Regions from separate parts of the Vibrio nomapromontoriensis genome, predicted to be linked through region 2. Evidence: predicted binding sites of a transcription regulator. Region 2 holds the regulator's gene; each other region holds the start of a gene.

Region 1 (3,289 bases), on a different contig from region 2:
GATAGCTATTTTACTGTGTGTCTATGCCAATAATAGAGAGAGTATTATGCATGCTTAAATGGTTACGTGTTTGGTTAAAAAAGTACGATAACTGGTGCCAGTCTATGGGGCTGACGCCGGAGAACAAACGTAGCTGTACACCGTATAAACAAGATCCCGCTAACGATGATTGATACTCACTGTCATTTAGACCTCATCGCGGCTAAAACCGATCTTTCTGCCGTACTGAAGGGGGCAAGAGTCGCAGGAGTAGAGCGCATAATAGTTCCAGGTATCAATGAAGAAAACTGGACTGAAATAGCGCAGCTAGCACTGCAACATTCCGATATTTATTATGCCCTTGGCTTTCATCCTTCATTTTTATCAGGCGTGTCCGCTGCCAGTATTGAACGATTAAAACAGGCGCTCGCCCAAGCGCAAGGTTTGTCTAATAAATGCATCGCGATTGGCGAGTGCGGGTTAGATTTCTATCACTTAGGCAAAGACGGTGACGCTGAACTTGTGAAGCAGCAGCAAAAGCAGATCTTACGTGAGCATATTTTACTGGCGAATAAAGCCAAGCTACCGGTTATTTTGCATTGCCGAAAAGCGCATCAAGACATGATGGCTTTACTTAGAAAAACTGCTCCCATATATGGGGGGGTGATTCATGGTTTTAATGGCAGTTACCAGCAAGCGATGGAATATATAAAATTGGGTATTTATATAGGGGTCGGTGGCGTCATTTCTTATGAACGCGCAAAGAAGACTCGTGACACCATCTCTAAGCTACCACTTGAATACTTATTAATCGAAACCGACGCACCCGATATGCCATTAAGTGGTTATCAGGGGGCTATCAATAAACCGGAAATGCTAAAGTTGACCCTATCAACTCTTATCATGCTGCGAAGTGAAACTGCGAAAACGGTTACGTCACAAGTCCTAAATAATAGCAAATTGCTGTTTTTTATTTGTGACTAAAGTTACTTGTAATTGTTAAATTAAGTTTTGTTACAGAGTGAGCTTGTGATCTATGTCGCAAAATTGCATGTACGTCTTATGTGTTGAGGACGAAAGTGTGAAGGGGGTACTACTTTCTTTTTTGAGGGTTTGTATAATCGCCCCCGCTTTTGAGCTTCAATTTTTATTACACGCCAAATAATTAAATATAAGGAAGTCATAAACCATGAGCCTGTTTATGAGCCTGGTTGGAATGGTAGTACTGATCGGTATCGCAGTATTATTATCAGATAACCGCAAAGCTATTAATATCAGAACGGTGGGTGGCGCTTTTGCTATCCAATTTTTACTCGGTGCATTCGTTCTTTACGTCCCATGGGGACAAGAAGTACTTCGCGGTGTATCAGACGCTATCTCTAACGTCATCAATTACGGTAATGATGGTTCTTCATTCCTGTTTGGTGGTCTTGTATCAGGCAAGATGTTTGAGGTCTTCGGTGGCGGTGGCTTCATCTTCGCATTCCGTGTACTACCAACACTTATCTTCTTCTCTGCGTTAGTTTCTGTATTGTATTACCTAGGTATTATGCAATGGGTAATCAAGATTCTTGGTGGTGGCTTACAAAAAGCACTAGGCACATCTCGTGCGGAATCTATGTCTGCAGCAGCAAACATTTTCGTTGGTCAAACTGAAGCCCCTCTTGTTGTTCGTCCTTTTGTACCAAAGATGACTCAATCAGAACTATTCGCAGTAATGTGTGGCGGTCTAGCGTCTATCGCTGGTGGTGTTCTTGCGGGTTACGCTTCTATGGGCGTGCCAATTGAGTACTTGGTAGCAGCGTCATTCATGGCAGCACCTGGTGGTCTATTGTTTGCTAAAATCATGAAACCTGAAACTGACGAGCCAATCGATCAGCTTCATGACATGGAAGCAGAAGGCGATGACAAACCAGCTAACGTTATTGATGCAGCAGCAGGCGGCGCTTCAGCGGGTCTTCAGCTAGCGCTTAACGTTGGTGCAATGCTTATCGCATTCATCGGCCTTATCGCGCTTGTGAATGGTATGCTTGGTGGCGTTGGTGGTTGGTTCGGTATGCCTGAACTTCGCCTTGAATTGCTACTTGGTTGGGTTTTTGCTCCTCTTGCATTCCTTATTGGTGTGCCATGGGAAGAAGCGGTTGTTGCTGGTGAGTTCATCGGTATGAAAACTGTTGCTAACGAATTTGTAGCGTTTGCAAACTTTGCCCCTTACCTAACTGAAGCTGCGCCGGTTGTTCTTTCTGACAAGACAAAAGCAATCATCTCATTTGCACTTTGTGGTTTCGCGAACCTTTCTTCTATCGCGATTCTACTGGGTGGTCTAGGCAGCTTGGCGCCTAAGCGTCGCGGTGATATCGCTCGCATGGGTGTGAAAGCCGTTATCGCTGGTACGCTATCTAACTTGATGGCAGCAACGATTGCTGGCTTCTGTCTTAGCCTTGCGGCAATGTAACTGTTAGCCGTAGGTTATTAGTATATAGACGTCATAATAAATCGCCCCGTAGCAAGAGATTGCTGCGGGGCTTTTTTGGTTTTGGGACCCTTAAAACCCTTGGTGAATCGTTATTGGACAAACGATTCAAATATTGAATGGAAGTTTTTTGAGAAGCAAACCGTTTGCGTTTTAATCAGCTCTACCGTTTTGAGTAAGAGTCCTATACTGTAGAGGCTACTTAGTAATTCCTTCGTATTTTCACGAAGCTTATTTAGCCAGAGCCAGTTCTCACCAGATAGGAATCAGGTGATTATTACGAGCAGGTACTGTGCGGTGACAAGGATAGCAATTGGTGTTGGTTGTCTTGCTGTTTAAGCATAATAGCAATGCATAACAACTGAGCCGAGTCTTCAAGGAACCAAGTCCGTTCATTTATTGCTGACGTGTTTGTCAGATAATTAATTGAATATTTTGACCGGAGATAGAAATGAGCGATTTAAAATCAGCAGCTCTACGTGCACTTAAACTTATGGATCTAACCACGTTAAATGACGACGACACTAACGAAAAAGTGATTGCGCTTTGTCACGATGCGAAAACGTCAGTAGGTAATACTGCTGCGATCTGTATTTACCCTCGCTTTATTCCTATTGCTAAGAAAACGCTACGAGAGCAAGGTACTGCAGACGTACGCATTGCGACCGTGACTAACTTCCCACATGGTAATGATGATATTGACATCGCTGTAGCGGAAACTAAAGCGGCGGTCGCATACGGTGCAGACGAAGTAGATGTCGTTTTCCCTTACCGCGCACTGATGGCAGGCAACGAAGAAGTCGGCTTCGAGTTAGTTAAGCAGTGTAAAGAAGCGTG
Region 2 (3,289 bases):
AAATGGGCGGCAACAACCCGTTGGTTGTGAGTGACGCTTATGGTGAGCTTGATGCGACGGTCTACACTATTATCCAATCTGCTTATATTAGTGCCGGACAGCGTTGTACCTGTGCACGTCGTTTGTATGTGCCGTTTGGCGATAAAGGTGACCAACTTGTTGACGCATTAGTGGCCGCGATAGCCAAGATTCGGATTGATGAGCCATTCGCCACGCCTGCGCCTTTCATGGGGCCGCAGATTTCCATGCAGGCTGCTCAGCATATTATTCAGGCACAAGCGGCGCTGCAATCGCTAGGTGGCAAGAGCTTAGTGGAATCGAAACAATTACAGGCCGCGTTTGTGACGCCAGGTTTGATCGATGCCACGGCAATAGCGACGTTACCGGATGAAGAATACTTCGGCCCATTATTGCAGCTTGTGCGTTACGAAACGCTACCACAAGCTGTTGAGCTTGCTAATGACACTCGATTTGGTTTATCGGCGGGCCTGATTTCAACCAATGATGATGAGTGGCTGTATTTTGTTGACCATATTCGCGCAGGTATTGTGAATCGCAACCGTCAGCTAACCGGAGCAAGTGGTGATGCACCATTTGGTGGTCCGGGTGCGTCAGGTAACTTGCGACCAAGCGCTTATTATGCGGCAGATTACTGCGCTTACCCGATGGCGTCGATGGAAGGGGAGCAAACAGTGCTGCCTGCGACATTAAGCCCAGGTCTCGATCTTTAAGGAGCAAAAGATGACGGCAGAACAATTATTTGAGCAGTTGTGGCAAGACTACACTCAGCGATTATGTCCTTCAGCAGCAAAAGTACAGGCGTTGTTGAAAGAGGGGGAGGCACTGATCAATGATCATATCGCGTTGCGTACCTTTAATCTCTCGCCCGTGGGCATTGAAATATTGGCAAAACCGTTTCTTAAGCTTGGTTATCAACAAGCGGGTGAGTATGACTTTGCAGCGAAAAAACTGTCTGCGATTCACCTACAACATAGTGATGAGTCATTGCCGAAAGTGTTTATTAGTGAGCTTCGCGTTGAACAGTGCTCAGCAGAGCTGCAAGCCATTGTGGCAAAACTCGTTAGCCAAGTAGATAACTTGCAGTTGGCCGCTGAAGACTTTCTGTTTGGTGGACGTATGTGGGCGCTCAGTTATGACGATTATCAAACGTTAGCCAAAGAGAGTGAGTATGCTTCTTGGCTTGCTGCACATGGTTTTGGTGCCAACCACTTTACTGTTAGTGTGAATCAGCTTAATCGTTTTGGAGAAGTGAGTGAGGTCAATAACTATTTGCGCCAAGCAGGTTTTGATATCAATGAGTCTGGTGGTGAAGTGAAAGGATCGCCAGAGGTCCTTCTTGAGCAATCTTCGACGATGGCAGACAAAGTGGGCGTATCATTTTCAGATGGGGAACAGCAGATACCTGGTGGTTTTTATGAATTTGCTAAGCGCTACAAAATGAACGACAACAAGTATTATCAAGGCTTTGTCGCAGCGTCAGCCGATAAGATTTTTGAGAGCACGCATCAATAGGTTATCAGAGTTAACGTCTAATAAAAAAGCCACCTTGCGGTGGCTTTTTGAGTATCTAAAGGCGTCGATTAACGAGTGCCGTAGACCACAATAGTCTTACCGTGAGCAGAAATAAGGTTCTGCTCTTCCAGCATCTTAAGAATACGTCCTACTGTCTCACGAGAACAACCAACGATTTGGCCGATTTCTTGACGAGTAATCTTGATTTGCATGCCGTCAGGGTGAGTCATTGCATCAGGTTGTTTCGCTAGGTTAAGTAGCGTCTGAGCAATACGACCCGTTACGTCAAGGAACGCAAGGTCACCCACTTTCTGGCTTGTCACTTGTAGGCGACTTGCCATCTGAGAAGATAAGCGCATGAGAATATCAGGGTTAACTTGGATAAGTTGACGGAATTTCTTAAATGAAATCTCAGCCACTTCACAAGGTGATTTAGCTCGCACCCACGCTGTACGTTCTTGGTCTTCTTCAAATAGGCCTAGTTCACCGATGAAGTCACCTTGGTTAAGGTAAGACAAGATCATCTCTTTGCCTTCTTCATCTTTAATAAGTACAGCAACAGAACCTTTTACGATGTAGTAAAGTGTTTCTGCCTTCTCGCCCGCATGAATCAACGTGCTTTTTGAAGGGTACTTGTGAATATGACAATGTGAAAGGAACCACTCTAGCGTTGGGTCGGTTTGAGGTTTACCTAGAACCATATTTCTTACTTCCTCTGCAGGGTATGCTTGCTGCTTTCCATATATAATAGCAAGTCCATTGTGTTAGGACTTACTAGCATAAAAGCACTTTGAAGATGGCGCAAGCGATCTTCTGTTTCAAAGAAATAGTATCCTTTTTTGCGCGGACTTTCTTGATTTTAATCGTGTCATCAGACCATTTTTCTATACAAAACTGTGCACATGATCACGGTATAAAAAATCATCTAAGTTTAGGCGCAAAAAACTAACCTATTTTCCCTGTTTCTATTAACTGCTGTAGTATAGGTCGGACGATTAATTCCATCGCAAAGCTCATTTTTCCACCAGGCACGACAATGGTGTTGTGACGTGACATAAACGATCCATCTATCATGGCAAGCAGGTAAGGATAGTCGACATTTTTTATCCCTCGTAAGCGAATGACCACAAAACTTTCATCAAGGCTTGGGATTCCTTTGGCATTGAGTGGGTTTGAGGTGTCGACAGTCGGTACGCGCTGAAAGTTGATATGAGTGCGCGAAAACTGCGGGGTAATGTAGCTTAGGTAGTCATCCATTGAACGTACGATTGAGTCGGTCACCGCTTCGCGAGAGTGACCTCTGTCACGCGTATCGCGTACGAACTTTTGAATCCACTCAAGGTTGACGATAGGTACCATGCCAATCAGTAGATCAACATGCTGAGCGGCATTGATTGCACCATCAACGACGCCGCCATGCAAACCTTCATAAAATAAAACATCGGAGTTTTCTGGTAAATCCTGCCAAGGCGTAAAAGTCCCGGGCATTTGATTGTAAGGGACCGCTTCATCAAACGTATGCAGGTAACGTCTAAATTGACCCACTCCGTTTTGCCCGTAGTTTTTAAAGAAGGTTTCGAGTGCAGGAAAGTCATTCGCTTGGGGGCCAAAATAACTGATGTGCTTTCCTTGTTCTTTCGCTTTACGGATCTCTACGTCCATTTCTGGACGCGTAAAGCGGTGAAAGCTATCACCTTCAATGAAAGCAGGTTTGATGCTCATCATATTGAACATCTTGCGGAACGCTTCTGACGTT
Region 3 (3,289 bases), on a different contig from region 2:
AGCGTTAGTATCGAGCTCAATACCCATGTTTTCTTGAACCCAATCAGCAAGGCGCTGCTTGTTTTCCTTCTTAACCGCCATGAATTCTTTTTGGAATTTCGCATCAGTTGCAAACTGAGCAATGCCTTCTAGCTGCTCAAGTTTCGCTGGCCACTCCGTACCAATTTTGCCCGTAATTAAGCTAGATAGGCCTGGGTTACAGAACTTCAACCAACGACGCGGCGTGATGCCGTTCGTAACGTTAGTCAATTTACCTGGGAAGATTTCATTGAACTCTGGGAACAGGTCTTTCTTAACCAGTTGCGAGTGAAGCGCTGCCACACCATTTACTTTATAAGAACCAATCACACATAGGTTGGCCATGCGAACCATACGGTGGAAACCTTCTTGGATGATAGAAAGCTTCGCTTGCTTCTCACCGTCACCAGGCCACATCTTGCGAACTTCTTGCATGAAGCGATGGTTGATTTCAAAGATGATTTCCATGTGACGTGGAAGAAGACGGTTGATCAATGACTCAGACCAAGTCTCTAGTGCTTCTGGAAGCAATGTGTGGTTCGTGTAGGCGAACGTGTGTGCACTGATTTCCCATGCTTCATCCCAAGAGAGGCCCTTCTCATCGATCAGGATGCGCATCAACTCAGGAATTGCGATAGTTGGGTGCGTATCGTTAAGTTGAATCGTCTCTTGCTTAGGAAGATCAGCAAGGGCAAAACCTGCAGCTTCATGACGACGTAGAATATCGCGAACTGACGCTGCTGAGTGGAAGTACTGCTGCATTAAACGCAGAGTCTTACCTTTCTCATGGTTATCGTTCGGGTAAAGGACTTTAGTAATGTTACCCGCATCAATTAGCGAGTGCTGGGCTTCGAAGTAATCGCCGTTGTTAAAACTCGCAAGTGAGAAAGGTGCAATTGCCTGACATTCCCAAAGGCGCAGTGGGTAAACGGTGCTTGATTCGTAACCTACGATAGGTAAATCCCAAGGCATTGCTTTTACTTCCATGCCCGGAACCCAAGTGCGTACTTCTTTACCGTCGATGAATTCAACGTCTACATGACCGTAAAAACCAATATGCTGTGCCAGCTCTGGACGAGCAACTTCCCACGGGTAACCTTCAACACCGCGCCATGCGTCAGGTGCCTCTTTTTGACGGCAGTCTTGGAAAGACTGCTTAAATAGACCGTACTCATAGTGAAGACCGTAGCCCACCGTTGGGTATTCTTGAGCAGCACAAGAATCCATGAAACAAGCGGCAAGACGACCTAGACCACCGTTACCAAGTGATGGGTCACGCTCTTCTTCAAGAAGGTCTGTTAGGTTATGGCCCAACTCTTCCATTGCTTGAGTGATTTGCTCATATAGCCCCATGCTGATCAAGTTGTTACCTGTCAGGCGGCCAATTAGAAATTCTAAGGATAGGTAGTTAACGCTTTTTGCGTTTTTAATGCGGTCATCCGCTTCTGTTGCAAGTAAGTCAAAAGTGGTGAGTTCTGCCAAAGCGCGACCCATAGCCAAATACCACTGGTGCTCAGTTGCGGTTTCTACTGTTGTTGCGTAAGTCGCAGAAAGGTGCTTTTTAACACTGTCTTGAAAAGAAGCTTTATTGAATTTTTTCTGTTGCGCAGGTTTCATTAAGAAATCTCACTTTAAGTTTTATCCATCTGTCACATATCGTGCATGGTGACGTCTCCTTAAACATCCTCCTATCTCCGACTCCGTGGAGGATGAGTGACGAGGGCGTAGAGGGCGTACTCCCCCTCATTAAGTGATCAATATCTCATTGCGCTCGAGCTTTAGCTTTTATCCGGTGATACCGATCACGCCAACGTCACTTTCACTGTAATCGCTAACTAAGTCGTTACCGTGAATTAGATGCATATCAAATTCAATATTTGAGTCTGAGATCACAATTGCATTCAAATTTTCACCTAATCAGGCCAATTTTTTGTATACATGACGCGAAATGCAGACCGTAAACAACCAATCATATGTGATTCAAATCACAAAAATGCGGCGTAGTTGGTGTAAAATCGTTTTATGAACAAAATCTAGCCATTGATCAAACATTGTAGAGCTAGACCTCGCCTACCATCGGAATGGCATCGTTAAATCGGTTAATTTATCACCAAACCTCTTCATGAAAGACGCTAACGGTTAGCACATACTCTAACTATAAAAATGACAGGAAATATCTATGTGGATTCCTTCAAAATTAACTCGCCCTGGACGCTTACATAACGCGATCGTTCGCCCACGAGTTTTGGATCTGCTTTCGCAGGCCCCTTTTTACAAGCTTGTACTTTTCCGCTCTCCTGCTGGCTACGGTAAAACCACCATGGCTGCTCAGTGGTTATCAGACAAACCACATGTTGGCTGGTATAGTATTGATGAAAGTGACAATGACTCATTCCGCTTCGTCAATTACCTACTTCAAGCCATTAACAAAGCCACCAGTAATAGTTGCCCAAATTCCCAAAAACTAGCAGAACGTCGACAGTTTTCCTCTCTGCATTCCCTGCTTGGGGAGGTGTTTTCCGAACTTACTTGTTACCACCATGAATGCTATGTTGTTCTTGATGATTATCACCTCATCCATGATGAAGATATTCATGAAGCGATGCGCTTTTTCCTCAAACATATGCCAGATAATATTACGCTTGTGGTCACCAGCCGCGGCAACCCACCATTGGGTACTGCCAACTTGCGTGTACGTGATCTTATGATCGAAATTGGTAATGAATTACTCGCGTTTGACACCGAAGAAACCACGCGGTTCTTTAATCTTCGTCTCGCCGACGATATTGATGATGAAACCGCGAATTCCCTCAGAACCTATGTCGAAGGCTGGCCATCTGCGTTGCAATTGTTTGCGCTGCAAGCTCAGCACCAAAAACGCACATTAGCGCAATCTGTGGAAACTATATCGCAATTTAACCACGCGCATCTTTGGGACTATTTGATTGAAGAAGTCTTTGATTTGTTGGATAAAGACACCCGAAACTTCCTCATGCAGTGCTCGGTATTGGATCACTTTAACGACAACCTTGTTACGGCGTTAACCAAACGCAACGACGCCTTGAGCATGATTGAATCTCTCAACCGATTCGGCTTGTTTATCTACCCCCTTGAAGGTGAAAACAACTGGTTTAGATTCCATAATCTATTTGCTGAATTTCTTTCGCATGAACGTAAAGCCCGCATTCCTCAACAAGAACTGGATCTTCACCTTGCCGCGGCTCAAGCTTGGCTTGATCAAAGCGTTCCTCACCAAGCACTTAGACACGCT

The links. Region 2 encodes CRP, which controls carbon source genes, mostly activating them, when cyclic AMP is high. Its sites were predicted from a motif close to TGTGANNNNNNTCACA; they were not measured.
Region 1: a site for CRP is predicted at 1,008-1,023, ahead of L4D05_RS01445 (NupC/NupG family nucleoside CNT transporter). Genes of this name have one in related genera too.
Region 3: a site for CRP is predicted at 1,897-1,912, ahead of L4D05_RS11665 (glycogen/starch/alpha-glucan phosphorylase). Genes of this name have one in related genera too.

The regions. Positions count from the first base shown of each region.
Region 1 covers NZ_JAKJSS010000006.1:292,697-295,985, forward strand. The annotation lists gene L4D05_RS01435 (DUF5363 family protein) at 51-173, shown strand; gene L4D05_RS01440 (TatD family hydrolase) at 166-963, shown strand; gene L4D05_RS01445 (NupC/NupG family nucleoside CNT transporter) at 1,169-2,434, shown strand; gene deoC (deoxyribose-phosphate aldolase) at 2,904-3,289, shown strand, end outside.
Region 2 covers NZ_JAKJSS010000017.1:105,178-108,466, forward strand. The annotation lists gene astD (succinylglutamate-semialdehyde dehydrogenase) at 1-731, shown strand, start outside; gene L4D05_RS20380 (DUF1338 domain-containing protein) at 742-1,533, shown strand; gene crp (cAMP-activated global transcriptional regulator CRP) at 1,602-2,234, opposite strand; gene L4D05_RS20390 (phosphoribulokinase) at 2,479-3,289, opposite strand, start outside.
Region 3 covers NZ_JAKJSS010000009.1:142,857-146,145, reverse strand. The annotation lists gene L4D05_RS11665 (glycogen/starch/alpha-glucan phosphorylase) at 1-1,635, opposite strand, end outside; gene malT (HTH-type transcriptional regulator MalT) at 2,198-3,289, shown strand, end outside.